2 regions of the Tardiphaga sp. 709 genome follow, and region 1 is predicted to be linked to the other one. Evidence: predicted binding sites of a transcription regulator. Region 1 holds the regulator's gene; the other holds the start of a gene.

Region 1 (15,744 bases):
CGGATTGCAGGCGGTGCATGTGACCTCGCCGACATCGGTCGCCGAGGCGCTCAAGGCACTCGGGCTTTAGGTCCGCGAGATGCGCTGGAAGGCGATGCTGGTGAGCACGCCGAGTAATGCCCAGAACAGCAGGCTGGTCAGGACCGCCGCAACGACGAAACTGTGCGACAGCGTTTCGGGGACATCCGTATGGCCAGCCGGCGCCTGCGGCGCTCCGATCAGGTGCGGCAGGATGATCAGGCCAAGGCCAAGAATGGCGGCCCATGACGCCTTGCGGAAGACCAGCAGGCCGAGCCCCGCCGCGGTGGTGCAGGCGGTGCCGATCCACCAGGTCTGGCGCAGTGTGAGGTCAGCGACAGGCATTCCAGGTAATTCCGGCGGTAGGCCGAGGCCAGGCGCCGCCGTGAAGACGACGAAGCCGCCGAGACCCCAGAACAGCCCTTCCCGCCAGCTCACGGTCCGGCCACGCAGCGCGAAGATGCCGGCCAGCAACAGCGCGAAACCGATGGCCGTCAGGATATTGGCGCCCGTAGTGAAGGCATTGCGCTGCAAGCCCTCGGCAGGCTCCCATTCGGCCTCATGACTATGGGCGGCGGTGCCATGGTCGTGCGTATGGGCGGGCTGGGCGGCAGCCGTCGGCGCAGCAGCAGCAGCCGGAGCTTCCGCCTTGCGCTCATAAACTTCGCTTTTCTGGATCAGGGGAATGGTCCCGACCATCTGCGCGCCCGTGATGGCAGCGCCAGTGATCACGCCAGCCAGCGCTGCCGAGAAAACGATCGACCTGAAAACGGACATGTCTCAGTGGCAGGGGAATGCGTTGGCGTGGCGCGTGTCGTGGGCCGCATTGTGAACGGCGCTGATATGCGAGAAGCCGACCACACCGACGATGAACAGACCGAGCGCCATGGCCAGAACGGCCTGCACGACGACATTGACGTCGGTGGTAACGGCGGAGATCTGGGCGGTCTGGGTCTGTTGCATCGGAATCCTCGCGAAATAGAGGGCCAATTTAGCCGAGTTGCACCGGTGGCGCGACCGTTAATTTTGCATCGCGCGGGCGAGATCGCGGCTGGTCAGATGGAAATTCGTGTCCGCCGCCACCGAGGCCTGCGCGAGTTTGACACTAGCCGCCGCCTGGAACACCGCTCTGTGGTCTTGGAAATAGGCTGCGCAGTCCTCCGGCGACGGGTAGCGTCGGAGCAGCGTCCGGAACGCATGACGGTGCACCATGCACAGCCCGCGATGGCCGGATGGCCGGAATGCCAGCGCATCGACATCTGCCCGCCAGACAGGCGCTTCATCGTCGGTTGCGGCGTGGTTGTCGGTCATGATCGCCAATGTCTATCGTGTTTCCCTGCCCTGCCAAAGCGGCTGTGGTTTTGCGTCCGCTCCCGCTCTCCGCTATGACGGGCGCCCACACTGCCGGAGATCCCCGCGATGGCCCTGATGCCGGTTACCGATGCCATGGCCGCGATTCTCGCGGGCGCCGATGCGCTGCCTGAGGAGATGGTGCCGCTGGAAGACGCGTTCCACCGCGTGCTCGCTCGCGACATCGCTTCGCTGCGCACGCAGCCACCGGAGCCCATGTCAGCGATGGACGGTTATGCCGTGCGCGCTGCCGATGCGACTTTGGGCGCCAAGCTCCGCGTGATCGGCGAGATCGCCGCAGGCAAGCCGTTCGACCGCCCGCTGCAGACCGGCGAAGCCCTGCGAATCTTCACCGGCGGCGTGTTGCCCGCTGGCGCCGACGCCGTGGTGATCCAGGAAGACACCGCGCGGGATGGCGATATCGTCGGGATCAACGAGGCCGCGATTTCCGGCAAGCATATCCGCCCGGCCGGCGTCGATTTCAACGAAGGTGATGTCCTGCTCCGCTCCGGCACCCGCCTCACCGACCGCGATCTGGCGCTTGCCGCCGGCATGAACCATCCGTCACTGCCCGTGCGGCGACGGCCCGTCGTTGCCGTGCTTGCCACCGGCGACGAACTGGTGATGCCCGGCGCAGTCCCCGGCCCCGGCCAGATCGTGCTCTCCAATGGCTTCGCGCTGCGTGCATTGGCCCGCGCCGAAGGCGCCGAGGTGGTCGATCTCGGCATCGCCGTCGATACGCTGGAGGCGACCACATCAGCCATTCAGCGCGCGATCGATCTGAAGGCCGACGTGCTGATCACCACCGGCGGTGCGTCGGTCGGCGACCATGACCTCGTGCAGCAATCCCTGATCAATGCCGGCGTCGAGATGGCGTTCTGGCGCATCGCCATGCGGCCCGGCAAGCCGATGATGCACGGACGCCGCCAGGGCATGCGCGTCATCGGCCTGCCCGGCAATCCCGTGTCGTCGTATGTCTGCGGCTTCCTGTTCATGGTGCCGCTGCTGCGTGCGCTGTCCGGTCGAAACGACATCGCCCATGCGATAGAACCCGCGGTGCTCGGCCGTGACCTCGCCGCCAACGACCAGCGCGAGGATTATCTGCGCACGCGCCTCGAGACCCGCGCCGACGGCACCGTGGTGGCAACGCCGGTCGTGAAACAGGACTCGTCGCTGCTGGGGAATTTGGCTGTCGCCGAGGGGCTCTTGATCCGCAAGCCATTCGCGCCGGCCGCGGCTGCCGGCGATTCATGCGCCATCATTCGACTGCCAACCTAGCGGCGCCCCCTCATAGAACGACGCCGCGTTCGGAACTCTCACCTGCGGCATGCTTCCAAACCTTTTTCCTGACTGAGATACCTCAACACGGTTTCAGTCACTGAATTGTCACGTAACGCAGCGAGAGATCGCAGCGAAACAAGATCGGTGGACAAATGGACTATTTCAAACGCTTCAATTTCCTGTTTGCGATGCCAACATTCGACGCCGACGATCTCGAGGGCATTCGCCTCAATCAGATCGTCGATGAGATCGAGCGTTCCGGCTTCGAGGTCGTCAAGGCGCGCAAACTCGAAGACGCCACGATCGCGGTCCAGACCGACGCAGCGATCGGCTGCATGGTGGTCGACTGGGGCAAGAAGGGCCTCGAAGGCAAGACCGCGGCGCTGATCAACCTGATGCGCAAACGCGGCCTGGACTTCCCCATCATCCTGCTGATCCGTCGCAAGCGGTTCGAGGACGTCCCGGTCGAGGTGCTCGATTTCATCGACGGCTATGTGTTCCTCTCAGAAGAAACCCCGCCCTTCATCGCCAAGAACCTGATCAGCCGGTTGAAGCAATATGCCGAGACGCTGAAGACGCCGTTCTTCGGCGCGCTGGTCGACTATGCCGAGGAAGGCAACCAGCTCTGGACCTGCCCGGGCCACAATGGCGGCGTGTTCTACAGCCGCAGCCCGATCGGCCGCGTGTTCATGGAACATCTCGGCGAAGCGGTGTTCCGCGACGACCTCGACAATTCGGTGCTCGATCTCGGCGATCTGCTGACCCATGAAGGCCCTGCTTTGCAGGCGCAGAAGGAAGCCGCGCAGATTTTTGGCGCGGAGAAAACCTATTTTGTGCTCAACGGCACCTCGACCTCCAACAAGGTCGCGCTATCGGCTTTGGTCACCGATGGCGATCTGGTGCTGTTCGATCGCAACAACCACAAGGCGGCTTTGCACGGCGCCTTGATGATTTCAGGCGGTGTGCCGATCTATGTGCCGACGACGCGCAATCCCTGGGGCCTGATCGGGCCGATGAACTGGGATGCGCTCGACGAGGACGCGCTGCGCGAGTGCATCCGCATCAATCCGCTGGTCACCGACAAAGATGCCTGGAAGCGCGAGCGTCCGTTTCGCGTGGCAGTGATCGAACAATGCACCTATGACGGCACCATCTACAGCGCCGAGATGATCATCGCGCGCATCGGCCATCTCTGCGATTACATCCTGTTCGACGAGGCCTGGGCGGGCTTCATGAAGTTCCACCCGCTCTATGCCGGCCGGTTCGCCATGGGGCTCAAGGAGCTTGGTCCGGATTCGCCGGGCATCATCGCGACGCAGTCGACCCACAAGCAGCTCGCGAGCTTCTCGCAGGCGTCGCAGATCCACATGAAGGATCGGCATATCCGCGGCCAGAAGCGCCGTGTCGAGCATCGGCGCTTCAACGAAAGCTTCATGCAGCACGCCTCGACCTCGCCCTTCTACCCGCTGTTCGCATCATTGGATGTCGGCGCGCAGATGATGAAGGGCCGCTCCGGCGAAGTGTTGTGGGACGACACGATCCGGCTTGGCATCGAGCTGCGCAAGAAGATGCGCGCCGTCCGCCGCGAATTCGAGGAGAAGGAAACCCGCACTGAGCGCCGCTGGTTCTTCGAACCCTTCGTACCCGAGCGCGTCGCGATTCCCGACGCAGCCAGCGAAGGCGCCGTTCACAATGTGCCGTGGGAAAGCATCGGCACTGACCAGCTGGCCACCAATCCGGCTTATTGGCAGCTCGCGCCGGACGCCGCTTGGCATGGCTTCCCCGGCATGGAAGCCGGTTTCACCATGACCGATCCCAACAAGCTGACGGTACTGACACCCGGCTTCGACCGCACCACCGGCGGTTATGCGGAACACGGCATCCCTGCGCCTGTGGTGGCGCAGTTTCTGCGCGAAAATCGCATCGTGCCGGAGAAGAACGACCTCAACTCGCTGCTCTTCCTGCTGACCCCCGGCGTGGAAGCCAGCAAGGCCGGCACGCTGATCAGCGGTCTCGTGGCGTTCAAGAAGCTACACGACGACAACGCGCTGCTGGAAGACGTCATCCCGGAATTCGCGCGGCGCAGGCCGGCGCGTTATGCAGGCATACGCCTACGGGATCTGTGCGGCGACATGCACCGGTTCTTCCGCGAGGCCAATGTGAGCGACCTCCAGACCAGGCAATTCTCCGCCGACCATCTGCCGGAGATCGCCATGTCACCTCATGATGCCGCGCGCTGTCTGGTGCGCAACGACGTCGACTACCTCCCCATCGACGAGATCTTCGGGCGTGTCGCGACGACGCCATTCGTGGTCTATCCGCCCGGCATCGCCACGATCGTGCCGGGCGAGCGGCTCACCGAACGGTCCAAGCCGATGATCGATTATCTCAAGATGTTCGAGACCTGTTTCAACACCTTCCCGGGCTTCGACGTCGAGATCCAGGGCATCTACCGCAAGGTCGACGCCAATGGCCGGATCCGGCTTTACACTTACGTGGTCTCCGAATAGGGAGCACGTAAGGAGCCTGATTTGCCAACGGAACTCGAACAGCCGGTCGTCATCCGACCATCACGCGACACCGACGTCGATGCCATGCTCGCGATCTATCGCCGGCATATCCGGCAAGGCGTTGAGGAAGGCGTCAGCGACGCCGACACGCCGCAGCCCGACGATCTTAGAGACCGGCGCAAGAACCTGCGCAGCAAACGGTTCCCGCACCTCGTCGCCACGCAAGGCGGCGAGGTCGTGGGCTACGCCTATGTGGTGCTGTTCCGCAAACGACCGGCCTATCGCTACACGGTCAAGCACTCGATCTATATCCACCACGGACATGTCGGCCGCGGTATCGGCCGCCTGTTGATGCGCGAACTCATCGACGTCTGCGCGGCGGCCGGCTTCCGGCAGATCATCGGCTATATCGATGCCGACAACACGGCCTCGCTCGGCTTGCATGAAAGCTTCGGCTTTGCCCGCGTGGGCTTGCTGCCCGGCGTCGCCTATCGTTCCGGCCGCTGGGCCGACACGATCATGGTTCAGCGCTCGCTGGCCACCGGCTCCACGACACCTCCGCCGCCCATTGGGCGCATGACGTCCACCTAGCTCAAGCGACCGCGGAAGCATTTTCCATGTCCGTCGAGGACCGACGACTGGTGAGGAACAGCCTCCTCAAACCTCGCTCAACGTGCGTTCTGTTGACGGCAAATTAAGCATTGCAGAACACATATGGAACATATAGTGTTCGTTCATGATTTGTTTCGAGATTCTGTGGCTTTGAGTAGTTTGAGAGTGCCCGAACTCGCGCAACCGATCTTCGAACGATCGTCTCTGGATTGAGGCTCACTGTTCGAAGGCCCTTTGAAACGCACGCGGCGGCCGACACCGTCAACTGAGGATGGCTTCAGATGCTCACGCGCAAACAATACGAACTCCTGCGATTCATCGATCAACGGTTGAAGGAAGCCGGCGTCCCGCCCTCCTTCGACGAGATGAAGGATGCGCTCGACCTGCGCTCGAAGTCCGGCATCCATCGTCTGATCACAGCACTGGAAGAACGCGGCTTCATACGCCGTCTACCCAATCGCGCCCGTGCCATCGAAGTCATCAAGCTGCCAGAGCTCGGCGCGCCGGTCACCGGCGGCACCGGACGCCGCGGCTTTACGCCCAGCGTCATCGAAGGCACGCTCGGCAAGGTGCGTTCGGCCGCCAGCATCGCTAGCCACAGCGGCGATGATGACAACGGCCGCACGGTTGCTATCCCGGTCATGGGCCGCATCGCGGCCGGTACGCCGATCGAGGCGCTGCAGACCCGCAGCCACACGATCAGCATGCCCGCCGACATGCTCGGCTCCGGCGAACATTATGCGCTCGAAGTGCGCGGCGATTCCATGCAGGACGCCGGCATTCTCGATGGCGATACCGTGCTGATCCAGCGCAACGAGAGCGCCGACACCGGCGACATCGTGGTGGCCCTGATCGACGACGAGGAAGCCACCCTGAAGCGCTTCCGCCGCCGCGGCGCGTCAATCGCGCTGGAGCCCGCCAACGACGCCTACGAGGTCCGCATCCTGCCGCCCAACCGGGTGCGCATTCAGGGCAAGCTGATCGGCCTGTATCGCCGCTACTGAGGCTATCGCCTCGGCGGACTACTGATCTTCGGGTTGAAGATCGGTTTCCGCCGGCGTCGCATCCGCCGGCCGATTTTGCGGTGGACGACCGCTCTGGATCAGATCGTGCTGGGGCTCATCGGGAATGGCGCGCGACCACGGACGGTCCTGGCCGCGTGGCCGTACAGAGTCGATGGCAAAGCCGTTTGCTGTTCGCTGCAGGCTTACCGCACCATTTCGTTGCAGGCGATCCTGATCGATCACCAGCGCCCTGCAATCTCTCGGCGATTGTCGCGCCGTGACGATGAGCGCCGCTTTCTCGCAATCATCTGTGAAGGCATCCGGCTGTAGAACCAGCGCCACCAAAGCGCCATCGGCCAGCGCCGTGATGCACCCGTCGCGGTCGCAGGACACACCGTGGCTGAGGGAGGCATCCGTTGGCAGCCGGGCGTCGGCATCACCGGCAAGCCACTCCTTCGCGAGAAACGCATCCTTGGCGCTGCGCATCATATGCAGGCGCCCGTCCCTGCCCCGTACCGCAACGCTGCGACCGTCACCCGAGATCAGCATATCGGGCTGCTTGACCAGCAACGCCCAGACAATCGAGAGCGCGAGCACGCCAACTCCCGCAAAGCGCAACGGCGTGCGCAGCAATCCGAGCACGATGATGCCGATACTGGCTGATATCAGCGGTCCGATGCCAAAGGCCGGCATCCGGCCGATGGCGCCGGGCAAGGCTGCCACCCATTGCGTGACCACAATCATCCACTGGATGCCGACATCCATCAGCCGCCAGAACACACCGTCAAAGCCGAACGGCATGGCCACCAGACCGAGAATGCCCGCCGGCATCACCAGCGCCGAGACCACCGGCATCGCCAGGAGATTGGCGACAACGCCATAAGGCGTGACGCGATGGAAATGAAACGCGGCATAGGGCGTGGTGGCGAGGCCCGCGACCAGCGAAGCCAGTACGAGCATCGCGATCTCGCGTCCGCCCCATAGTGCCACGCGCGCCGTCGCGGAATGATCGGGCGAGGCAAACAGCGCGGGCATGCCGATCTGCACCAATGCGACCAGCCCCAGCGTCGCCGCGAATGACATCTGAAAACTGGGATGCACCAGCGCTTCCGGCGCGACGATCAGCACGACCATTGCCGCCACCGCCAGCGTGCGGAACGTCACCGCCCGGCGATCGACCATGACTGCAATCAGCACGACGGCTGTCATGAAAAACGATCTCTGCGTCGCGACTTCAGCACCTGACAACAGCAGATAGAACAGTGCTGCGAATAACGCCGCAGCCGCTGCGACTTTCTTGATCGGGAATGTCACCGTCAGGACAGGGATCAGTGCCAGCAGTGCGCGTATCGCAAAGAACACCACGCCGGCGACAACGGCCATATGATAGCCGGAGATCGACAGCACATGACCGAGTCCGGAGATGAACATCGCATCATTGACGTCAGCCGAAATCGCATCGCGGCGGCCTGTGAGCAGCGCCGTGGCAATGGCGCGGCTATCGCCCGAGAGCACAGTGCGGATCCGCGCATCGATGGCGTCGCGTAGCCCCTGCATGGTCGCCGAATAGCGTAGCGCCACACTCGGCTGTATCGGCGGATCGACTGCCTTGATGCCGCCCACCACGAAGCCAGATGCGCCGATCCCTTGAAAGTACAGATCGCGTCCGAAGTCGTAACTCCCCGGCCGGAGCGGCGACAGCGGCGGCTGCAGCCTTGCCTTCAATTCGACGAAGCTGCCGACGGCAGGCGCCGTGCCCTTCTTCACCGACACCCGCACACGGGTGAGCTTCGGTGCGACGCGCGGGCTGTCCATTGTGGCAACGCGCAGCACGAAGCGATCCGTGCGCTCCCGTTCCTCGTGAGTTTCGACGAAGCCGGTAAGCGCGACGGAATAGAGCGGCTTCGCCAGAACCTCATGAGCCACACGCGCGGTTTTCATGGCAGCCATCGCGAAGCCGGCCGCGATGGCCGCAATGAGCAAAATCAAGGGAAACCATCGCTGCCGCCGGAGCAAAAACGCAGCCAAGCAAAGAAGGCCTGCCGTCGCCGCGGCAACCCAGGCCATCGGCTCTTGCTCAGCGGCAAAATACAGCGCGATGCCGGTGCCGAAAGCGATCGGCACCCAAGGCAGCAAGCGACCGGGACCAGCTTCGGCCCGCACCCACGTCCGGAGCGTCTCAAAACGCGACGTTGAGGACGTTGCAGACGAGACAGCGATGCCTGCCGTAGCCGGCGGCGGCCATGTGGTCGCTGTACCCGCCCGGCCCCGCCGCTGTTGCTGATCCCCGCCCCGCGCCATCGAACGCCCGCACGCCACGCTTGCCCTTCCGAATGCTATCGGAAGGGCAAGCGGCGACTAGCGGAACGGATGCAGAATACGAAAACTAATCCCTGAGGTTGCTCAGGCGAGCTTGGCGTAGCTGTCGCGCAGACCGACGGTGCGGTTGAAGACCAGCTTGCCCGGCGCTGAATCCTTGTCGCGACAGAAATAGCCCTGGCGCTCGAACTGCACGACATCGCTTGTGTTGTCGCTCGCCAGCGCCGGCTCAAGCATGGCGCCGGTCAGCGTCTCCAGCGAGTCCGGATTGAGCTGCGATGCGAACTCGGTCGCATTGGGCTGCGGATCGGCGAACAGCTGATTGTAGACGCGTACTTCCGCCTGCACGGCATCTGCGGCGCTCACCCAATGGATCGTCGCCTTGACCTTGCGGCCGTCCGGCGCATTGCCGCCCCGGGTTTCCGGATCGTAGGTGCAGCGCAGTTCGACCACCTCGCCGGTGGCGTTCTTGATGACGTCCTTGCAGGTGATGAAGTAGCCGTAGCGCAAGCGGACCTCGCGGCCCGGCGCCATGCGGAAGAACTTCTTCGGCGGCTCTTCCATGAAGTCGTCATGTTCGATGTAAAGCTCACGCCCGAACGGGATCTGCCGCGTGCCGAGCGTTTCATCATCGGGATGATTGACCGCTTCGAGCTGTTCGGTCTGCCCTTCCGGGTAGTTCTCGATCACCACCTTGAGCGGCTTCAGCACCGCCATGCGGCGCTGTGCCGTGCGGTTCAGTGTCTCGCGCACGGCGAAGTCGAACATCGAGATATCGACGGTCGAGTTGGCCTTGGCGACACCGATGCGCTTGACGAATTCGCGCAGCGCTTCAGCGGGAATGCCGCGGCGCTGCAGGCCGGCCAGCGTCGGCATCCGAGGATCGTCCCAGCCGGTGACATGGCCACCACGGACGAGTTCGGTCAGCACGCGCTTCGACAGCAGCGTGTAGGTCATGTTGAGGCGCGCGAATTCATACTGATGCGGCCGCGACGGCACCGGCAGGTTTTCCAGACACCAGTCGTAGAGCGGCCGGTGATCCTCGAATTCGAGCGTGCAGATCGAATGCGTCACATGTTCGATGGCATCCGACTGACCGTGCGCGAAGTCGTAGCTCGGATAGATGCTCCAGGCGGTGCCCGTGCGCGGATGATGCGCATGCAGGATGCGATAGATCACGGGATCGCGCAGGTTGATGTTACCCGACGACATGTCGATCTTGGCGCGCAGCACGCGGGCGCCGTTCGGGAATTCGCCGGCACGCATCCGGGCGAACAGATCGAGGTTCTCGTCGACCGGGCGATCGCGGAACGGGCTGTTCTGGCCGGGCTCCGTCAGGGTGCCACGCTTGAAGCGGATTTCTTCCTGCGACTGGTCGTCGACATAGGCTTTGCCCGCGCGGATCAGATGTACCGCCCAGTCATAGAGCTGCTCGAAATAATCCGAGGCGTAATGCAGGTTGCCTTCGCCCCAGTCGAAGCCGAGCCAGCGTACGTCGCGCTGGATGGCGTCGATATATTCCTGCTCTTCCTTGGTCGGATTGGTGTCGTCGAAACGCAGGTTGCAGTGGCCGCCGAACTCCTCGGCAACGCCGAAATTCAGGCAGATCGACTTGGCATGCCCGAGATGCAGGTAGCCGTTGGGCTCCGGCGGAAAGCGCGTCACCACGCTCTTGTGTTTGCCGGATTGCAGGTCCGCCGCAACGATGTCGCGGATGAAGTCTCGGCCTGCGTCGGATACCGATTCGTCTGTCATTTGCTGCCTTTCAAGCTGCGCCCTATGTGCCAAATCCGGAAGGCCGCGCCAAGGCCGGATCAGGGGCCGGGTCCCGCGAAAGGGCCTTTTCCGATGCGGTTCCGGCCCCAAATCCGCGTTTATTCGCCGTGAGACAGCGCCCTGTCGTTGTGATAAACGCCGGCCAACAGTCACACCGAAATCGATCGAACCCTCTGATATGACCACTCCTGTCGTTACCCGTTTCGCCCCCTCGCCGACCGGCTTCCTCCATATCGGCGGTGGACGCACCGCGCTGTTCAACTGGCTCTATGCCAAGAAGACCGGTGGCAAGATGCTGCTGCGGATCGAGGATACGGACCGCGAACGCTCCACCGATGCCGCGATCGACGCCATTATCGACGGGTTGAAGTGGCTGGGCATCGAATGGGATGGCGACACCGTCTTCCAGTTCGCCCGTGCCGGCCGGCACCGCGAAGTCGCCGAGCAACTGCTCGCCGAGGGCAAGGCGTATTATTGCTATGCCAGCGCCGAGGAACTGCAACAGATGCGCGAGACGGCCCGCGCCGAGGGCAAGTCCAAGCTCTATAACGGGCTGTGGCGCGACCGTGATCCGTCGGATCCGCGCCCCGACGTCAAGCCGACGATCCGCCTGAAGGCGCCGCTCACCGGCGAGACCGTGATCGAGGATCAGGTGCAGGGCCGTGTGGTCTGGCAAAACGAAAATCTCGACGACCTCGTGCTGCTGCGCGGCGACGGCAATCCGACCTACATGCTGGCCGTGGTGGTGGACGACCATGACATGGGCGTGACGCATGTGATCCGCGGCGACGACCATCTGATCAACGCCGCCCGCCAGAAGCAGATCTACGACGCGCTCGGCTGGACCGTGCCCAGCATGTCGCATATTCCGCTGATCCACGGACCCGATGGCTCGAAACTCTCAAAGCGCCACGGCGCGCTCGGCGTCGAGGCCTATCGCGCGCTGGGTTACGTGCCCGCCGCCCTGCGGAATTATCTGGTGCGGCTCGGCTGGAGCCATGGCGATCAGGAAATCTTCTCGACCCAGGAAATGATCGACGCCTTCGACCTGTCGGGGATCGGCCGTTCCGCCGCGCGCTTCGATTTCGCCAAGCTCGAAAATCTCAACGGTCACTACATCCGTCACACCGACGATCAATCCCTCGTGACCATGTTCGAGGACGTGCTGAATTACGTGCCCGGCGGCACCGAACTGAAGGCGAAGCTCAACGACACCACGCGCGCCCAGCTGTTGCGCGCCATGCCCGGCCTGAAGGAACGCGCCAAGACGCTGATCGAACTGATCGACGGCGCCAACTTCATCTTTGCCGATCGCCCACTGACGATGGAGCCGAAGGCGCAAGCCGCGCTGACGCCGGAAACCCGTGTGTTGATCGGCAAGTTGCGCACGGCACTGGAGGCCGTCACCGACTGGACCGCAGCAAATGCCGAAGCCGCGACCCGCGCCTTTGCCGAGGAAGCTGGCATCAAGCTTGGCGGGGTCGCGCAACCGCTTCGCGTGGCGCTGACCGGCAAGACCACGTCGCCCGGCATTTTCGATGTTCTGGCGGTATTGGGACGGCAGGAATGCCTGGATCGGCTCGCCGATCAGGCATCTATTTAGCATAGCTGTAGGCTGCTTTTGCCCGCCTTGCAGCGCACACAGCAATACGCTACGCATTCTGGCGAATGCTCTGGAATTCCCGGCTAGCCTCCCCATTTCTCCTGAAATGTCGGTGGCTTGCCGGCCCCTCAACGATCTCATCGGGGACCACGCGATGGACGCAAAAACCAATACCAAATCCGCAACGCTGACAGTCGACGGCAAGAGCTTCGAACTGCCGATCCACAGCGGGACCGTCGGCCCTGATGTCATCGACATCGGCAAGCTCTACGCCCAGTCCGGGATGTTCACCTACGATCCCGGCTTCACGTCGACAGGCAGCTGCCAGTCCAAGATCACCTATATCGATGGCGATGCCGGTATCCTCGAATACCGCGGCTACCCCATCGAACAGCTCGCCGAGAAGGGCGACTTCCTCGAGACCTGCTACCTGCTGCTGTACGGGGAACTCCCGACCAAGGCGCAGAAGGCAAAGTTCGACGCATTGGTCACGAACCACACCATGGTTCACGACCAGATGAGCCGCTTTTTCCAGGGCTTCCGCCGCGACGCGCATCCGATGGCCGTGATGGTCGCGTCGGTTGGCGCCCTCGCCGCTTTCTACCACGACTCAACTGATATCAACGATCCGAAGCAGCGCGACATCGCGTCGATCCGCATGATCGCCAAGATCCCGACGCTCGCGGCGATGGCCTACAAGTACACGATCGGCCAGCCCTTTGTGTATCCGACCAACTCGCTCGACTTCGCAGCGAACTTCATGAAGATGTGCTTCGCCGTGCCGTGCGAGGAGTACAAGGTCAATCCGGTGCTCGCCAAGGCGCTGGACAAGATCTTCACGCTGCACGCCGACCATGAGCAGAACGCATCGACCTCAACGGTCCGCATCGCCGGCTCGTCGGGCGCCAATCCGTTCGCCTGCATCGCCGCCGGCATCGCCTGCCTGTGGGGACCGGCGCATGGCGGCGCCAACGAAGCCGCATTGCAAATGCTCGCCGAGATCGGCACCGTCGACAAGATTCCGGAATTCATCGCCAAGGTGAAGGACAAGAATTCCAGCGTCCGCCTGATGGGCTTCGGTCACCGCGTCTACAAGAACTACGATCCGCGCGCCAAGCTGATGCAGCAGGCCTGCCACGAAGTTCTCAAGGAAACCGGTCACGGTGGCGACGAGATGCTCGCCGTTGCCATGGAGCTCGAGAAGATCGCGCTGTCGGACCAGTACTTCATCGACCGCAAGCTGTATCCGAATGTCGATTTCTATTCGGGCATCACGCTGAAGGCGATGGGCTTCCCGACCTCGATGTTCACCGTGCTGTTCGCGGTCGCGCGCACCGTCGGCTGGATCAGCCAGTGGAGCGAGATGATTGGCGATCCGCAGCAGAAGATCGGCCGTCCGCGCCAGCTCTACACGGGTGCTGCCCGCCGCGACTACGTGGATATCGCCAAGCGCGCCTAAGACCTCGTTTCGTAGAGTGCGAAGATCAAAACGGCGGATCGCAAGATCCGCCGTTTTTTGTTTCGCTGCAATCTCTTGAATGAAGGCCTTCAACTCTTCCGCATGGTGGCCAGCACGACATTGGCCGCACCGACGCTCGGCGACGCTTCGCCCGTCGCCATGACCCCATCGAGCCGCGCCAGGGCTTCGATCTGACGGCGCCGCATTGGTGTATCGCCCAGCACCTCCTGCAACGACGCTGCGAGCTTATCCGGGGCACAATCTTCCTGGATGAACTCCGGGATGACGTTCTCGCCGATCACCAGATTGGCAAGGATCACCGACGACGAGGTGATGCGCCGGCGGATGATCCAGGCTTCGACGCTGCCGGCCTTGTAGGCGGTGACCATCGGCACGCCTGACAATGCAAGCTCCAGCGTCACCGTCCCCGATTTGGCAAAGGCCGCATGCGCGATGCGGAACGCGGCGCGCTTCTCTGTTTCGCCCACAACGATCCGCGGCTGCACCGGCCAGGCCTTGAGCGCTTCGGCGATGACCTCGACGAGATGCGGCATGGTCGGCAGGATCAGTTCGAATTGCGTGCCCTGCTTTTGCAGCAGATCGAGCGTCGCGCCAAAGGTCGCCATGTGATGACGGATCTCGCTGCGACGGCTGCCCGGTAGCACCAGCAGTACCGGCGGCTTCGTTTCGCGACGCGCCTGCTCTTCCGCATTGGGACGGAGCGCATCGATCTGCTCGATCAGGGGATGACCGACATAAGTGCATGGCGGTCCGCCGAGCCGCCGATGGGCCTCCGGCTCGAATGGCAGCAGCGCCAGCACATGGTCGACATAAGCGCGCATCGCCTTCGCGCGCCCCGGCCGCCACGCCCACACCGTTGGCGACACATAGTTGACGACGGGAATGGAGGGATCGCGCTGACGCACGCGCTTCGCGACGCGATGGGTGAAGTCCGGGCTATCGATAATCACCAGCACGTCGGGCTTGGCGCGCAGGACGTCCTCGGTCGCGCGCGTAATGAGCTTCAGGATCGACGGCAATTTCCGGACGACCGCGGCAAGGCCGATGATGGAAAGCTCTTCGATAGGAAACAGCGACTGCAGCCCTTCGCGCGCCATCGACGAACCGCCGACGCCTTCGAAGCGCACATCGTCGCCGAGCCGCTGGCGCAGCACCTTCATCAGCGCGGAGCCGAGACGGTCGCCGGATTCCTCGGTGGCGATGAGATAGATCGTCTTCGTCACGTCGGTAGTCCCGTCACGAAAAGACCTGCGGCATCGGCGGCGACAATCATCTGCTGCGGTTCGGCGACAATCGTATTTCCTGCGACGATGGCGACGCCGGCGAGCTTCGCGGCCGCCGCCCGCTCGATGGTCCGCGGCCCCAATGTCGGCAGATCGAAACGCAGATCCTGACCGCTCTTCGGGGCCTTCACCAGTACACCTCGTCCTGCCTTGGCGCGAATACGTCCCTGTTCACGCAGAAGCGCCACGCGGGCCAGCAATCCATCGGTACCTTCGATATCCTCGATCCCCACCACGTGGCCGTCGATCACCACGGTCGCCTGGCCGATATCGAACGGGCTCAAGGCGCGCAGGACTTCGCGCCCACGCGCGATATCGGCCTCAGCATCTTGATCCGGTACGGCACGTGTCACGCTGCCCGCCGGCATCAGCACATCGGACGCGACGTCCTTGATCCCCAGCAGACGAAAACCTTCATGCTCGAACAGGCGGCTAATACTCGTCAGCAAGTGATCGTCACCGCCGCGAAACGCGCGAAACACTTTCGGCATCACGCGAAGCGTTGCCC
Region 2 (15,744 bases), 3.1 Mb from region 1:
CTTGGCGGCCACGGGCTTTGCAGCAACCTTGGCCGCTTCCTTCGGCGCAGCAGCCTTCACAGCAGGCGCAGCAACCGGAGCCTTGGCCACAGGAGCCTTCGCGGCCGGTTTCGGCGCAGCAGGCTTGGCGGCAGTGGTCTTCGAAGCAGCAGCCTTCGGGGCAGGTTTGGCAGTCTTGTTGGGCATTGCACTTCTTTTATTTTTGGAGGACTTTTCAGCCGCAGCCTTCGCGGCGGTCCGGGTGTCCTTGACAGGGGCCCGGGCACGGCCTTTGGTGACAGAATTCTTCGCAGCAGGACCCTTCACAACGCGGCTCGCCGCAGTTGTTTTCTTGGAAGCCTTCGGATCCAAAACCTTCGAAGCAGTAGCCTTCTTCGAAACAGCAGCCTTGGAAACACTCTTTTTACGCGTTTTCTGTGACACAGCCTGCGCGTGGAAACCGCCACGCCCCTGTTTGATGTTTAAACGGGAACCCGGCAGGGCCAAATCGAGCGGCACCACATGGTCCAGCTTCTTGAATTGTGCCTATTATAGCACATTTCCCGCAAAAATCAATGATTTATGCCCTGTCGCGGCCGCTCGGCGGCCGCTTCCGGGGCATAATCGGGGCTAGGGTAAATTTCGTGTGGCTGGGGGATCGGGGTCACCCAATCAATTGCTTGATCGCTGTGACCGGGGAACTCAGTCGCCCTTGCCGGGCGCCGCCGAGAAATACTTCTCGTACTTGCCTTCCTGACCGTCGAATTCCTTGGCTTCGGGCAGTTCGTCGATCTTCTGGGTGATGTTCGGCCACGTCTTGGCGTGTTCCAAATTGATCTGCAGCCACTTCTCGATATTGCCTTCGGTATCCGGCTTAATCGCGTCAGCGGGACATTCCGGCTCGCAGACACCGCAATCAATGCATTCGTCCGGATGGATGACCAGCATGTTTTCACCCTCGTAGAAGCAGTCCACGGGACAGACTTCGACGCAGTCGGTGTATTTACATTTGATGCAATTGTCGGTGACGACGTAAGTCATCCAGAACTCCGGAAACGATCGATATTCAGTGTTTGCGTAGCGCACCAACCCCGCTGCCGCAAGGGATGCGGCCGGCATAGGTCAGGGCATTTCGACCAAGGGAAAAGCCTGCCACAAAACCATCGTTGGACGCGGCGTCTGGCCTAGATAGTTACTCCGGAACGTGTTGCAAATCGGTATAGAGCACACGCGCCGCAGTGGCATCGCCGCGCCGTTCCGAGAAGCCCTCGACCTTCATCACCCGCACGGTGCGATCCAGCGCCACCGTGAGGACGTCGCCAATCTTCACACCGTGGCCCGGCGATTTCTCGCGCTCGCCATTGATGCGAACCTTGCCGCCTTGCACCAGCGCAGCGGCACTGGTGCGGGCCTTGACCACCCGCGCGTGCCACAGCCATTTATCAAGACGCTGGCGCTCCAATCAGCACACCACCAAATGGCGGCACGGCGCCGCCTCACATGACCTGTATCAATCCTTGCGGCCGCTGAGCTGTTCCTTGAGCGCGGCGAGTTTCGCGAAGGGGGAGTTCGGATCGATCGGACGGTCCCGTTCGCGCGGTGCGGCCGATGTGGCGAACGGGCGGGTCGCACCGCCGCGGTCGTTGCCACGGCCCTCACGGCCCTTGTCGCCGCCCTTGAAACTGCCTTTGCCCTTGCCCTGGAAGCGTTCGCGCTCACGCGGGGGACGGCCCCCTCGCCCGGCTTGCTGTCGCGGTTACCGCGATTGCCACGGTTGTCGCGGTTCGGCGCCCCTTCGGCGGAGGCCGCGGCGGCCGGCGCATCGCTGCGCGGACGGCGGAACTCGTTGTTATTGTTGCGATCACGGCGGCCCTGGCCTCCGCGGTCATGCCGCTCGCGCTTCTCGCCATCGGCCACGGCGCCTTCGGCGGGAGCCGACTGCGCAGCGCCCTGCGGGGCGTTGGTATTGCGATGGTGGCGGTTGCGGTCGTGGCGCGGCGGACGGCGTTCTTCCGAACGGCCACCCGGGCGCCAGACTTCGACCAGTTCGGGCTCGGCAGCGACGGCAGGAACCGCCGCAGCGGCGTCGCCCTCGGCAGGCGCAGCAGCATCGGCCACTGCAGCAGGTGCGGTCTCGGCAGCAGTCCCGGTTTCGGCAACGGCCGCAGCGTGCTCCGGCTGCGCTTCGACGGAAGCCGTCTCTTCAACAGGCGCAGCTTCAGGCGCGGCGCTGGGCACCAGCGCGACTTCAGGCAACAGCGATGCCGACGGTACGGCGGCCGCTTCTTCAACCGGAGCTGCATCAGCAGTTGCATCGGCGGCTGTCTCGGCAGTCGCAATCTCGGCAGTTTCGGCCGCCTCAGCGGCAGCCTCGACCGCAATGACATTGTCCTCACCGGGCTTGTCGGACTCGGCAAGTCCCACCAGGGCGTCGGGCTGATCGCCCGTGTTGTCATCCGCCTTGGGCTCGATCGGCGTCGTCGCAGCGACCGGCTTCGGCGCTGCCGGCGGCAGCGGCGCCTTCTTCTCCATGCGATAGCCCAGGGCACGCAGGATCGAGGCGAAATCTTCGCCGGCCGAACCGGTGAGCGAGGTCATCGCCTGGGTCACCACGAAGTGGCGGCCATCGAAGGCGCCCGCAGGCTTCTCGCCCGGCGACGCTTCACGCCAGGCCAGCGCAGGCCGGATCAGATCGGCGAGACGTTCCAGAATATCGACGCGCACGGCGCGCTCGCCGCATTGGCGATAGCCGAGCACGCGATACGCATCGCGATCGAGCAACTTGTCGACCGGGAAGGATGTACGGCCCGACCCTGCGAGATGCTGTGCGCTCGACAGCGCCGACATATCGACATTGTCCTGCTTCAACGCCCAGAGCAGCGCCGCGAGCGAACGCCCCGCAGGCTTCAGCAGGCCGGGGATATAAATGTGATAGGCGCCGAAGCGGACGCCATACTTGCGCAGCACGGCGCGCGACGGCTGATCGAGATCCTTCATCTCGGTCGCGATCTTCTGCCGCTCGAGCACGCCCAGCGCTTCAGTGAGCTGGAAGGCGATGCCGCGTGCGATACCGGTGATGTCTTCGGCCTTGGTGAGATCGAACAGCGGCCCGAGCAGCTTCTCGATATGCGTCTTCAGCCAGAGATCGAGGCGGGCCTGAACCGCATCGCGCGGCGCGCCGGAGAGGCGCTCATCAGCGATGATGCGGAGACGGGGATGCAGCACATCGTCGGCTGCGACCAGACGGGCCACCGCATCGCCGGTCCAGCGCATGGTGCCGTCGGAGGCGAGCACGAACTGATCGTCCGGCGCGTTGCCGAGTTTCTCGGCGCGCGCGTCGATCTCGCCGGCCAGCGCCTTCAGCGCGGTGGCCTGCAAGGCCTTCGCATCCGAGCCAGCCTCGGCCGCATCGGGCAAAAATGTAAATCCGTCGAGACGGCCAATAACATGGCCCTCTACGATCACTTCGCCCGTCTTACCAATTTCAGTATTCAGCATCGTGTTTTCCCGCAAGCGGCGCATCAATACACTGGTACGACGATCAACGAAACGCTCAGTGAGCCTCTCATGAAGGGCATCTGACAGTTTATTTTCCAATTCGCGCGAAATTCCCTGCCAATGATCAGGATCTGAGAGCCAATCGGGACGATTTGCCACGAATGTCCAAGTCCGGATTTGTGCGATTCGGCCCGATAACGTGTCGATATCGCCATCAGCTCGGTCTGCTTGCGCGATTTGAGCGCCAAACCAGGCATCGGGGATGCGCCCTCGCTGCATCAGGAAGTTGAAGATGGTGACTACCAGCTCTGCGTGTGCAGCGGGCGCGATGCGGCGATAATCGGGGATCTGGCAGGCGTCCCAGAGCTTTTCCACCGCATCCTTACCCTGGGCCCTGTCGCGCACGTCGACATCGCGCGCGGTATGATCGAGCACGCGAAGGTCCTCGGCGATCGGCGCACGGGTCAGCGCCTCGTGACGCGGCACCTCCGCCAATGACACCTGCAGCGAGGCGATGGAGGAGAAATCCAGCTTCGAATTGCGCCACTGCAGCACCTTCACCGGCTCGAAGATGTGGTTCTGCAGCTGATTGACGAGTTCGGGCTCGAACGGTTCGCAGCGGCCTGTGGTGCCGAAGGTACCGTTGCGCGTGGCGCGGCCCGCCCGGCCGGCGATCTGGGCGAATTCGGACGGCGTCAGGCGGCGGAATTGGTAGCCGTCATATTTGCGGTCAGAGGCAAAGGCGACGTGGTCGACGTCGAGATTGAGGCCCATTCCGACCGCGTCGGTTGCCACTAGGTAGTCAACGTCACCATTCTGGAACATCGCGACCTGGGCGTTGCGCGTGCGCGGCGACAGCGAGCCCAATACGACTGCCGCGCCGCCGTGCTGGCGCTTGATGAGTTCGGCGATGGCATAAACTTCGTCGGCGGAAAACGCGACAATCGCTGTCCTGCGCGGCTGCCGCGTGATCTTGCGATCGCCGGCGAATTCCAGATGCGACAAACGCGGCCGCGTGACGATGCTGGCGCCGGGGAGCAGCCGCTCGATGATCGGGCGCATGGTGGCAGCACCCAAAAGCAGCGTTTCGTCGCGGCCGCGGCGATGCAGGATGCGGTCGGTGAAGACGTGGCCGCGTTCGAGATCTGCCGCGATCTGGATCTCGTCGACAGCCAGAAACGACACGTCGAGATCCCGCGGCATCGCCTCGACGGTGGACACCCAGTAGCGCGGCTTGGCGGGCTTGATCTTCTCTTCGCCGGTGATCAGCGCCACGGCTTCGGGGCCGACGCGGTCCAAAATTTTATTATAGACCTCGCGCGCCAGCAGCCGCAGCGGCAGGCCGATGATGCCCGACGAATGCGCGAGCATGCGCTCGATGGCGAGGTGGGTCTTGCCGGTATTGGTGGGGCCGAGCACTGCGGTGACGCCGGCGCCGGGGGCCCTGCCGTTGGACAGCGTGGGCGGAGAAGACAAAAAGGCCATGTTTTTCAGATATTTCCGCGTCGCCGACTGTCAAGACGGAGACAGGTAACGACGCTTCAGAGCCGCGCTTTTTGATGGTTTGGAACGAGTCCGGAACGAAAGCGGCCCGAATCGGTGACTCGGCACCTCCATGGCCGCATCACCCCAACATCTCGCGCTGACATTCTCCGAGATTGACTAGATCAAGTTTGTGACAGCGCAACAAGGGCCGACAAATCCCCGAAGTTATGAACAGCGCACGGACTCCGAACCGGCTTTGAGTCAAGCGCCCGTCGCATGAAAGTCGCAAGCCGACTGCAAGAAAGTCGCAAAAAAACCGGCGATAACGGCCCTCAATTGGCATCCGGTCTTGCGGCCATGTTGCGGCACTCCGGCGGCGACACGCGCGCCGTTCCACGGCGATTCCGCAGCGCCCGTCGCGCCTCCGTCCGCTCAATCGTGTCTGGTTCTCAGTTCGACTCAGTTCGTCTTGGCCACGGCCTTGGCCGGCGCGGGGGTTGTGACGAATTCGGTGGCTTCCAGCATGGCGACGCCAAGCGGGGTCGGCACCACCATGCGATACGGCACCAGCACGCGGGTTCCGGCGATCGGCACCAGGGTCACTTCGATATTGCGCTGGGCGGCAAGATATTTGATGGCGGCGCGGTCGGGCACATAGCCGGCGATCGGCGTGAAATAGACGGCGCAGACGATGGCAGGCCCGCGATAGCCCTTCTCGGTCTTCACGCTTTCCATGCGCTTGTAGTCGAGCTTGAGATCGTAGCGCATGCGGCCATCGAAGATCGACGCGGCGGTGCGGCACGAATCCGGCGTCAGCAACTCGCCGGTGCCGCCGACGCGCATCAGCGAGCCGGTCATCGGATCGATCACGTTACGGCGATGCGCATCGGTGATCGGAATCTTCTCGGGATCGAGCGGCGGCTCCGGCTCGATGGAGAACTCCTTCACATAGCCCGGCGTGATCAGCATCTTGATCGTCTCGGACTTCTTCGCGGAGGTGGTGACGGCCTGATAATTCGACGGCACCAGCGCGCCCGCGACCACGCGGCCGGTGGACTGGCCGGAGCCCGAGCCGCCGGCAAATGCTTTCAACAGACCTGCGGTGCCGCCGCTGGCGGTCGCGGAATACTGGTCTTCATTGATGTCGATGGCCCACTGGCCCTTGCCCACCGCAATGCCGGCGAGGCTGGCTTCATATTTCGCTTCGAGCTTGCCGCCCGCCAACACCGCCTGGGCGGGGGCCTGAACCGGCACGGCGGCCGGGGCCTGGCCTTGCGTTTGGCTTTGGATCTGGCCTTGCGCCTGCGCCGAGGCCTCCACCGGCAAAACCGGCAGCATCAGGCCCGCGGCGACGGCGAAACGCGCGCCAAAACCCGCAAATCGCACTCTTGCAGGTGCGGCGGTCCGCGGGGTCGTCACCGGTCGGGTCACAAAGCGGGGCGTGCGAAGGCTCACTTGCTGATATCACCTGGTCGGCGATCCCCGGCTCAAGGCGCGGGGCCGCATCGCTAAATTCGGCTGGAGCGACCTGTTTCCGGCCCGAATACGTCGTTTATATGATGGGAACCGCGTCGGATTCCATGTGGTTTCCGCTCGTAGGACGGGCTATACACCCCCCGAATGCCGGGGCTTTTGCCGGTTTTGCCGCGACTTTAGCTGGCCGGATATCTTGACGATCGCGGCCAAGCCCCCTATACGTCCGCCACTCCTGAAATGGACGTGATTTTTGACCCCCTGCCCGGCTTTGGGCTCTTCGCCTTTTAGCTGCGGGGATGACAGAGGATTTTCGCCATGTCTCGGCGCTGTGAACTGACACTGAAGGGCCCCCAGGTGGGCCACAAGGTGAGCCACTCGAACATCAAGACCAAGCGCCGGTTTCTGCCGAACCTGGTCAATGTAACCTTCCTGTCCGACGTGCTCGGCCGCGGCGTGCGCTTGCGCGTGTCGGCGAATGCCGTGAAGTCGGTCGACCACCGCGGTGGCTTCGATGCCTATCTGATCAAGGCCCGCGAGAGCGAGCTGTCGCAGAAGGCCGTGCTGCTCAAGCGCGCCATCGAAAAGAAGAAGGCAGAGACCGCAGCAGTCGCGGCCTGAGCCTGACCTGCCGCTCAACTTGAGCGGACTGAAATTTGAAAACGGCCGGATCGCAAGATCCGGCCGTTTTTGTTTGCTGGCAACTGCGATGAGCGCCTGTCGCAGGACACAACTATTGGTGGCACCTCCGAGTTAAAAGCGCCAAACTGCATTCGAATGGGGAAGGCCGTATATGACCGCGATGAAAGGTGACGTTATCAATCGAGTTCGTCGGCTTCCAAAACCGTCGAAAGTCGCAGAAGCGCTACAGCCAATATTTGAGGCGGTTAGCAATGCCGCGCATGCAGTCGAAGATCGATACAAAGACGCCTCGATCGCACAGGGGCGCATCTCCGTTACAATTAAGAACCTTAAGAAGCATGCGAAGTTCGAAGCCATTATCGCTGACAACGGCGTCGGTCTAACCAACGAACGATTTACAGCCTTTTGCACCACCGACACGCCGTTTAAAATGGAACGCGGAGGGAAGGGTATCGGGCGGCTTCTTTGGCTTGATGCCTTCGACGACATCGAAATCAATAGCGTGTTCGAACAAGGCACCTCGCTTCTTCGACGACGCTTTCGCTTTCGCTTGGACGAGAATGACCAGATAGTCGACGAAGAACTTATTGAAGCCCCCCAGGGATCATCAACGGGGACGACAATTACATTTAAAGGCATCCGGGGAACCTCTTACCAAAAGCGGTTTCCTTCTCAAGCCAACTCAGTCGTCAGACATTTTGGATCACATTTCTTCGCTGACTTCATCCTAGAAAGGTCTCCGGAGATTGCCCTCTTTATAGATGGAACGTCTGCTACATTCCCTAGAGATATTCGAGACCTTCTTATTGAAGATCGCGGCACAAAAGAAATTCAGAGCGAAGAATTCGGCGAGCTCAGCATTTCAAGCTTCGTTTGCAAAAAGGAAGCAAGCGCTGATTTTGATGGTACCCATCAACTACATTTTGTCGCCAATGGCCGAACTGTCACGACACGAAAGGTCGACGGGCTTCTCGGAATAGGCCGGTTCGGAGATAACGATTCTCATGTCTACCACGGCTGTGTGAGTGGCGCTTTTCTCGACGAGCGGGTTAATCAAGAGCGCACGAATTTCAACTTTGACGAAAAGGTCTCTGACGAGATCGCGAAACTTTGCGCGGAAAGCGTTCGCAGCTTCGCTCTAGGACCAGAGATTCAAATATTTGAAGGCGGCCGCCTCAAAACTATGAACGATTTCGTTGAGGAATACCCGTCGTTTCAATTCGAAGCCCCCGAAACTCTCTTGAAGCGAACTCCAAAGAACGCAGTCAAACCCGAGCAATTTGCACAAGCACTTATTCCGCTGCGAATTCGACGCGATGTCGAGCGTAAGAAACAAGTGCAAGCGATCGTATCGACCCTGGAATCCTCAGACGCAATTCCTATTGATTTCGCCGAAGCGGTAAGGAAAGCCGCGAGCGAAGTGCAAGCTGAAGAACAACGGCAACTCACCGAATACGTATTGCGGCGTAAAATGGTGCTTGACGTTATGGACGTTCTTATTCGACGGGTGCGCGAGATTCCAAAAGGAGAGGATAACTTTCACCTAGAAAGCACGCTGCACGGATTTATATGCCCCATGAAAGTGCGCGGCGACGATTTAGAGCAAGTCGAACAGTCCGACCACGACCTTTGGGTGATCGACGAACGACTGGCCTTCGCGCGATATTTTGCATCCGACGTTCCGTTCGCGCAGTTAATCCATGATTCTCAAAACACAGAAAGACCGGACTTACTGATATTTGACAGACTCCACGGGCTAGGTTTCAACGAAGAAGAATCCCTAAAGAATGTTCTACTTGTTGAATTCAAACGGCCTGGCCGACCTGACTATGACGAGCGCTATTCGCCAATGAACCAAGTTATGCGCTACCTGAGTGAACTCACCTCCGGTCGCATTGAGACATTTGACCGCGACAACGTCCGAGTGGCACCGGACTGCATTTTTCACTGCTATATCGTCGCGGACATTGTTGGAGCACTAGATGTTCAAACAAGCGGATGGAAAACGACATCTAACGGACGTGGCCGATGGATTGATCTTAGCGGAAAGTATCGCGGCTCCATTGAGGTCATAGAATGGCGAGACCTTATATTGGACGCGCGCGCACGAAACAAAGCCTTCATAAACGCCGCAGGCGTTTTGTCGCCGCACCGATGATAGGAGAATTCACAGTAAAACTACGCGGTGACGCATCGTGATCTTGTCGCGGACAACGTCCGTCAGAAGACCGCTGGCGTGCATGTCACGCGCCGTTTCCAGCAGCTCCAGGGTCAGGCGGGTGCGCGAACCTCTCGTCTGATAGAGATATCACGGGATTGGTAACATTGAGCAGATGGATCGCTCGTCTGTCATGAGCCCCCTCACCGCCGCGAAGACGCGGCGACCTCTCCCCGGCGGGGAGAGGTGCGGCACCGCCCTGATGTGCACGCGAAGCCCTTTCGAAAATGAAAGACGCGGCGATATCGGTACGAGGTGCCGGTCAACGAAGTGCGCGAGCGGTTTCGGTCCGGGTTGGTGCCGTCGCGGTCGTCATTTCCGTCCGCGGTGCCAGAACTCTCAGCTGATGCAGAGACGCCGTGGAGGTTGGCGCTGCCGACTGTTCCTGGACGTTCGCAGCTCCCAGCACGCGAACCTGCACCGCCGATATCGGCAAACCCGCCGATCCATAGGTCGGCAACTCCGCAGCGAAGCCGGCGCAGCCACCCGCAATCGAGATCACGGCCGCGACGGCGATCGATAAGGTCATCTTCACTATTAATCTCCTCGTAGGATTGAACGAGGGAGCCTAGACTTCTTTTGCTGCATTGCAACAGTTCAATACCGCAATGCAACATTGCAGTTTCCGCACATCGCGCCAGCCAGCCCCGGCCTCCCGAGGCTGCCCCGGCGCGACCTGAGGTGCTTTACGAATATTCCGATCACAGACTGCGACGAAACGCTCATCATCGATCTGGTGGTCTCGGCACTCCCCTACGCCAAACGGACCATCGGTTCCTCATGTCGTGGAGCACGCCGTTACCGAACGCCTTCGGCAGTTCGACGCCATGGCATTTTGGGATCGGTTTCTGGCGCCGTTTCTCATAGCGGTATGTGCTTTCGCGCGAATGTCATGTGTGCGACCCCGCCGGGAGAGGATGTCGTCTCGATCTCGTAGTCCTTCTCGAGACCCTCCACGCCATCCCACAGGCGTACGCCGCGGCCGAGCAGGATCGGAACCACCACGATGTGCATGTGATCGACGAGCCCGGCGGCAAGGAAGTCGCGGATCGTGGTGGGACCTCCGCCGATGCGCACGTCCTTGCCGGCCGCAGCCTCGCGGGCCGTCTCAAGGGCCTCGGCAGGCGAAGCGTCGATGAAGTGGAACACCGTGCCGCCCTCCATTTCGATCGACGCGCGCGGATGATGGGTGAGGACGAAGACCGGCGTATGGAACGGCGGGTTGGGACCCCACCAGCCTTTCCAGTCCGGATCCTCATGCCATGTGGGAGGACCGAACTTCCTGGCGCCCATGATCTCGGCGCCGATCCCGGGCGCGAACAGCCGCAGGAACGCGTCGTCGATGCCCGCCGTGCCGCCGGGCTGGCCGAGCATCTGGCGACCCCATCGGGTCGCGAACATCCATTGGTGCAGCCGCTCGCCGGCGTGACCGAACGGCGCGTCAAGGCTCTGGCCTTCGCCGGTGGCAAAACCGTCGAGCGAGACGGAGACATGTTGGACACGGGCGAGTGCCATGGCTGGCGCTCCTTCCTGCTGTTGATTGAATTTCCCCAAGCCGTTCCGGAAGCGACGGCGCTACTGCTTGATCTCGGGCTCGACGAGTTTCGTGAGCTTGCGCAGGGATTCCTGCCAGCCGAGATAGCAGGCCTCGGCCGGGATCACGTCGGGCACGCCCTGCTGCTCGATGTTCACCTCCGTGCCGACAGACACGGCCTTCAACGTCACCGTGACCTTCATCTCGCCCGGCAGGTTGGGATCATCGAAGCGGTCGGTGTAGACGAGACGCTCACCGGGAACGAGCTCCAGATAGGTCCCGCCAAAGGAGTGACTGCCGCCCGTGGTGAAGTTCCGGAATGACATCCTGTGATGGCCACCGACCTTCGCATCCAGCTCATGGACGGTGCATGTGAACCCGAAGGGCGGAAGCCAGCTCGCAATCGCGTCAGGTTCGAGGAACGCGCGATAGAGCTTCTGCGGCCTGGCGGCAATGACGCGATGCAGACGGATCGTGCTGGGCATGGGCTTCTTCCTGTGGCTCGGTTACTTCGGTTGTCGTCCGGCGGGCAGCTTCCGCCGCCCGATACATCCATGACGAACGGGCCCGCCAAGCCCCGACATCTCAGCGGAATAAAAATCCTGACAGTCTCTCTATCGCGCTGAAGGATGCGCCCGGCGCCGGGAGCCGGGAAATCGTCGCAGGGCTGGTGGTCGATCTCGACGCCAACTGCGATGTGGTGGGCTTCGCTATCGATCAGGCATCCGGCAAGCGCGACCTCACGCGAATCGAGACGTTCGCGCTGCCAGCGGTGAGCGCAGCAGAGTAAGCGCAAGGCCCCTCACCCGCGGGTGTTGCGGTTTTCACCAACGCTTTGCCAGCTTTCTTTGTCATCACTGACCTCGATCAAAAATCTCATTCGTGAGAGTGCTGATGTGCTGCTGCCAGTATAGCGCATCACCGCTTTTCCCGCACCAAATCGCCTCATTTCCTCCGGGAACGCAGTGCAGCGTGCACCGTTCTTAACCCGGTTGCGCCGCATGCGGCGTGTGGGACAGATGAGGAGATTTCGATGCAACAGATTTTGAAGAAGGCCGTGTTTTCGAAGGCCTTGCTTCCGCTGGCACTGGCGGGCGCGATTGGCGTCGCGGCGCCCGCCTTCGCCGCCGATGTCTATATGCGCCAGCCCGCGCCGCGCGCGGCCATGGTGCCGGTGCCATCGGGCCCGCTGACGCTGCAGGATGCGCTGGCGATCGCCTCGGGGATCGGCGTGGTGACGGTGCAGAACACCCATTTCGACGACAACGAATGGGAGATCGAGGGCCGCGATCAATACGGCAAATGGATCCAGGTCGACATCGATGCGCGCACCGGCGAAGTGCGCCATGTGGACCGTTCGATTATCTGATCGGGTGGGAAGTGAGCAAGCGGCGCGCGTTGAGCGCGCCGTTTGTTTTTGTGGTGAGTGCTGACGCTAATGGCTCCCCTCTCCCCTTGCGGGAGAGGGTGGCGCGTAGCGCCGGGAGAGGGGGCCGCGGGCGACGGAGCTTGTGGCGCCCCCTCTCCCTGACCCTCTCCCGCCTAGCGAAGCTTCGCTTCGCCTGGGGGAGAGGGGACACTTCTGTCGGAGTGAGGTCGTCGAATACTGGTGACGTCGTTTAAGTCAGCTTCAATCCCGTCGCGGCTTCCAGTTCGGCCAGCGCCTGCGCGGCGGATGTCACCTTGATCGTGGTCATGCCGAGTTCGCGCGCGGGCTTGAGGTTGACGCCGAGGTCGTCGAGATAGACGCAATGTTTCGGATCGACCGACAGTTTGTCGGTCATCATCGTGTAGATGCGCGGATCGGGCTTGCGCAGGCCGATCTTCGCGGACTCGATGACGTGATCGAACAGCACCATCACCTCGGCCACATAGAGCGCGCGGCCGTCGGTGGAGCCCATCGCATTGGCCGGCAGGTTGTTGGTGATGCAGCCGGTCTTGAATGTTTGCTTGATGCGGCGCAGCGCCTCGACCATCTCCGGGCGGATCTCGCCTTTCAGCAGCTTGACCACATCGCGGCCCGGCACTTCGGCGCCGAGCGCTTTGGACTCGGCGGCGAACAGCGCATCGAAGGTTTCGAGATCGATTTCGGCGCGCTCGAATTTCGCCCAGGCGTTTTCAAAATGGTTGTCCGCATTGGTACGGCGGATGATGTCCTTCGGCAGGCCATGGCTCTGCTCGTAATGCGCAAAGGCCTCGAAGGGCGAGGAGGTAATCACCCCGCCGAAATCAAAGATCACCGCAGAGATCATGTTCTTCCCTTTTGTTACCCGGCCGCTTTTATGAATCGACCACGCCGCCTCACACTCCGACGTCATACGCGGGCTTGACCCGCGTATCCATCTTTTGGATTTGCACTGTCGGCTGAAGATGGATGGCCGGGTCAGGCCCGGCCATGACGTCGGGAGAGTTGGGAGCGTCGTCGAGGCGAAGTTGGAGCTTGCGGAAAGTCCCCCTCTCCCGGCGCTGCGCGCCACCCTCTCCCGCCTAGCGAAGCTTCGCTTCGCCTGGGGGAGAGGGAAGAAGAGCGGCCCTACCCCGCGACGCGGGCCTCGCCTCCGAGCACGGGGCCGCGCGCACTGCCGACGTCACGGATCGGGGGCTGGCCGTAGAGGCGGGCATATTCGCGGGAGAATTGCGACGGGCTCTGATAGCCGACCGCATAGCCGGCGCTGCCGACATCGAGACGCTCCACCAGCATCAGGCGGCGCGCCTCGTGCAGGCGGAGCTGCTTCTGATACTGCATCGGCGTCATCGCGGTAACGGTCTTGAAATTGTGGTGCAGCGAACTCTCGCTCATGCCGACGCGGTCGGCGAGATCCTCGATGCGGAGCGGGCTGGCATAATTGCTGCGCAGCCAGGAGATCGCCTTGGCGACCTTGTTGCTCGGGCTCTCGGCCAGCGCGATCTGCCGCAGACGCGCGCCGTAAGGGCCGACCAGCAGGCGATACAGCACCTCCTGCTCCAAGAGCGGCGCCATCACCGGAATGTCCTGCGGCCGGTCAAGCAGGCGCAGCAGCCGCAGCGTGGCGTCGAGCAGATCGGCGGAGGCCTTGGCGACGACGACGCCGCGCTCGGGGAGCTGCGGATGGGCGGGCGCATCGGCATGACCGTTGCCGAACCGGCCGAGCACCTCCTTCAACAGTTGCGGATCGATGGCAAAGCCCATGCCGAGATGCGGCTGCGCTTCCGAGGCCTCGACGATGCAGGACGACATCGGCAGATCGAGCGACACCAGCACATAATCGCCGGCGGCATAGGTGTAGGTCTCGGTGCCCAGTTGCAGCCGCTTGGCGCCCTGCGCCACAAGGCCGAAACACGGCCACTGCGCGGTATGCACGAGCTGCGTCGGCTCGGTCTGCCGCTTCAGATAGAGGCTGGCGAGGCCGGTCGGATGGTCGCTGCCATTGGCGGCGTAACGGGCAATGATGTCGGCAATCTCACGAATCGTCTCGGTCACACGCAAACCCCTCAAGCGGCAGGCCTTTTATGCCGAGGTGTATCTAGGTGCAGTGCCGTGGCAGGGAAATGGCTGCGGGATCACTTTTGCAGGATCGTGCAAAACAGATGCAGGATCGCGCTAACGCCGGCGGGCCTGCGTTTGCGATAACAGCACCAGCCACAGAGCAGATCGGCGAGCCGCCCGCGGGCCTCGGATCTGCCAGGCCATACGGGTATCGGGTCGAACTCCCCGCCTTGCGCGTCCAGACTGTTGTCGGGGCGCGATCACGCCCGGATCGATTCCGCCACACAATCTACGCACACGACTGACGATCAAGACAGACATCATCCCAATTCAAGGACATGCCATGACAAGACTGGCAGGAAAAGTTGCGCTCGTGACCGGCGCCGCGGACGGCATCGGCGCGGGCATTGCGCGGCGCTTCGGCGCGGAAGGCGCGGCGGTGATCGTGCATCACGCGGACGATCCCCGCGGCGCGGCGCGCGTGGTCGCCGAAATCGTGTGGCGCGGCGGCCGCGCCATCGCCGTGCAGGGCGACATCGCCCGCTGGCCGGACGTGCGGCGGCTCTATGAGGAAATCGCGGCGACCTTCGGCCGGCTCGACATTCTCGTCAACAACGGAGCCTTCGCGCGCAGCGAGGTCGAGGACGTGGTGTCCGAGGACGAATTGCACCGGCAGCGCGAGCTGAAGGTGTTCGGCGCCATGCTGCTGTGCCAGGAGGCGGTGCGGATGTTCGGCGTCGCTGGCGGCAGCATCGTCAATCTCACCGCGCTCGATGGGATTCCGACAGCGCCCGCCTCAACGCCGGACCCCGGCGCCGACGCCGCCATCGATGCCATGACGCGCGGGCTGTCGCGCGCCTATGGCACGCGCAATGTCCGCGTCAGCACCATCGCGCCGGGCATGCTCGGCCCGGAGGAACCCGCCGCCATCGACGTGCTCGACGGCAGCGTGCGGAACCGGCAGTTCATCGCTTTGCCCGCTGCGCGCAACCACACCACCGAAGGCATCGCCGACATCGCCGTGGCGCTGACCTGCGACGACAACGTTGATCGTTCCGGCCGCGACATCATGGTGGCCAGCGCCATGCGGTGATGCGGGAACCCGCTGTCCAGGTTCCTCCCGACGTTTATGGGCGTGCCTGCGCGGCACGCCCATATTTCTTTTTGCGCATTCGCCGACCAAAGCGTCTCGATTTCTTTCACATCCTATTAACCGCCCGTCACAAAACGGCGAAACGAAACTGTTGATCACCGCGTAGCTGTCAAAGAATTACCTGTTCTGATGCTATGCGTCGGTGATTGTAACGCAGTCCTTTTTGATCGACGAAAGCCAATGCTGGCCCGTAATACATCCGAGACGACCCGCCGGATCTCCCCGCGCTGGCTGCTGGCCGCTGCGGCGATCGTCGTTATCGGGTTCTCGGTGATCTGCGGCAGCGTACTGCTCAG

Evidence for each region. The regulator LexA, encoded in region 1, represses DNA repair genes until DNA is damaged. The targets are predictions, from matches to a motif close to TGTTCNNNNTGTGTTCNG.
Region 2: RSO67_RS15355 (helicase-related protein) is a predicted target of LexA. The motif match lies at 5,043-5,060, and genes of this name have one in related genera.

Annotation. Positions count from the first base shown of each region.
Region 1 is NZ_CP135529.1:67,595-83,338, reverse strand. Features, by position in the region: gene RSO67_RS00415 (HAD-IA family hydrolase) at 1-70, shown strand, start outside; gene RSO67_RS00410 (CbtA family protein) at 67-795, opposite strand; gene RSO67_RS00405 (CbtB-domain containing protein) at 799-981, opposite strand; gene RSO67_RS00400 (hypothetical protein) at 1,039-1,338, opposite strand; gene glp (gephyrin-like molybdotransferase Glp) at 1,438-2,646, shown strand; gene RSO67_RS00390 (Orn/Lys/Arg decarboxylase N-terminal domain-containing protein) at 2,802-5,159, shown strand; gene RSO67_RS00385 (GNAT family N-acetyltransferase) at 5,244-5,750, shown strand; gene lexA (transcriptional repressor LexA) at 6,053-6,775, shown strand; gene RSO67_RS00375 (ComEC/Rec2 family competence protein) at 6,794-9,076, opposite strand; gene RSO67_RS00370 (glutamine--tRNA ligase/YqeY domain fusion protein) at 9,179-10,849, opposite strand; gene gltX (glutamate--tRNA ligase) at 11,049-12,473, shown strand; gene gltA (citrate synthase) at 12,628-13,932, shown strand; gene lpxB (lipid-A-disaccharide synthase) at 14,022-15,176, opposite strand; gene RSO67_RS00350 (LpxI family protein) at 15,173-15,744, opposite strand, start outside.
Region 2 is NZ_CP135529.1:3,123,799-3,139,542, forward strand. Features, by position in the region: gene RSO67_RS15340 (CarD family transcriptional regulator) at 1-423, opposite strand, end outside; gene fdxA (ferredoxin FdxA) at 682-1,020, opposite strand; gene RSO67_RS15350 (S4 domain-containing protein) at 1,172-1,414, opposite strand; gene RSO67_RS15355 (helicase-related protein) at 1,306-4,962, opposite strand; gene RSO67_RS15360 (DUF3108 domain-containing protein) at 5,422-6,348, opposite strand; gene rpmB (50S ribosomal protein L28) at 6,754-7,056, shown strand; gene RSO67_RS15370 (ATP-binding protein) at 7,229-9,235, shown strand; gene RSO67_RS15375 (hypothetical protein) at 9,558-9,824, opposite strand; gene RSO67_RS15380 (dihydrofolate reductase family protein) at 10,157-10,810, opposite strand; gene RSO67_RS15385 (SRPBCC family protein) at 10,871-11,314, opposite strand; gene RSO67_RS15390 (PepSY domain-containing protein) at 11,863-12,198, shown strand; gene RSO67_RS15395 (HAD-IA family hydrolase) at 12,449-13,081, opposite strand; gene RSO67_RS15400 (AraC family transcriptional regulator) at 13,363-14,289, opposite strand; gene RSO67_RS15405 (SDR family NAD(P)-dependent oxidoreductase) at 14,639-15,388, shown strand; gene RSO67_RS15410 (sensor domain-containing diguanylate cyclase) at 15,629-15,744, shown strand, end outside.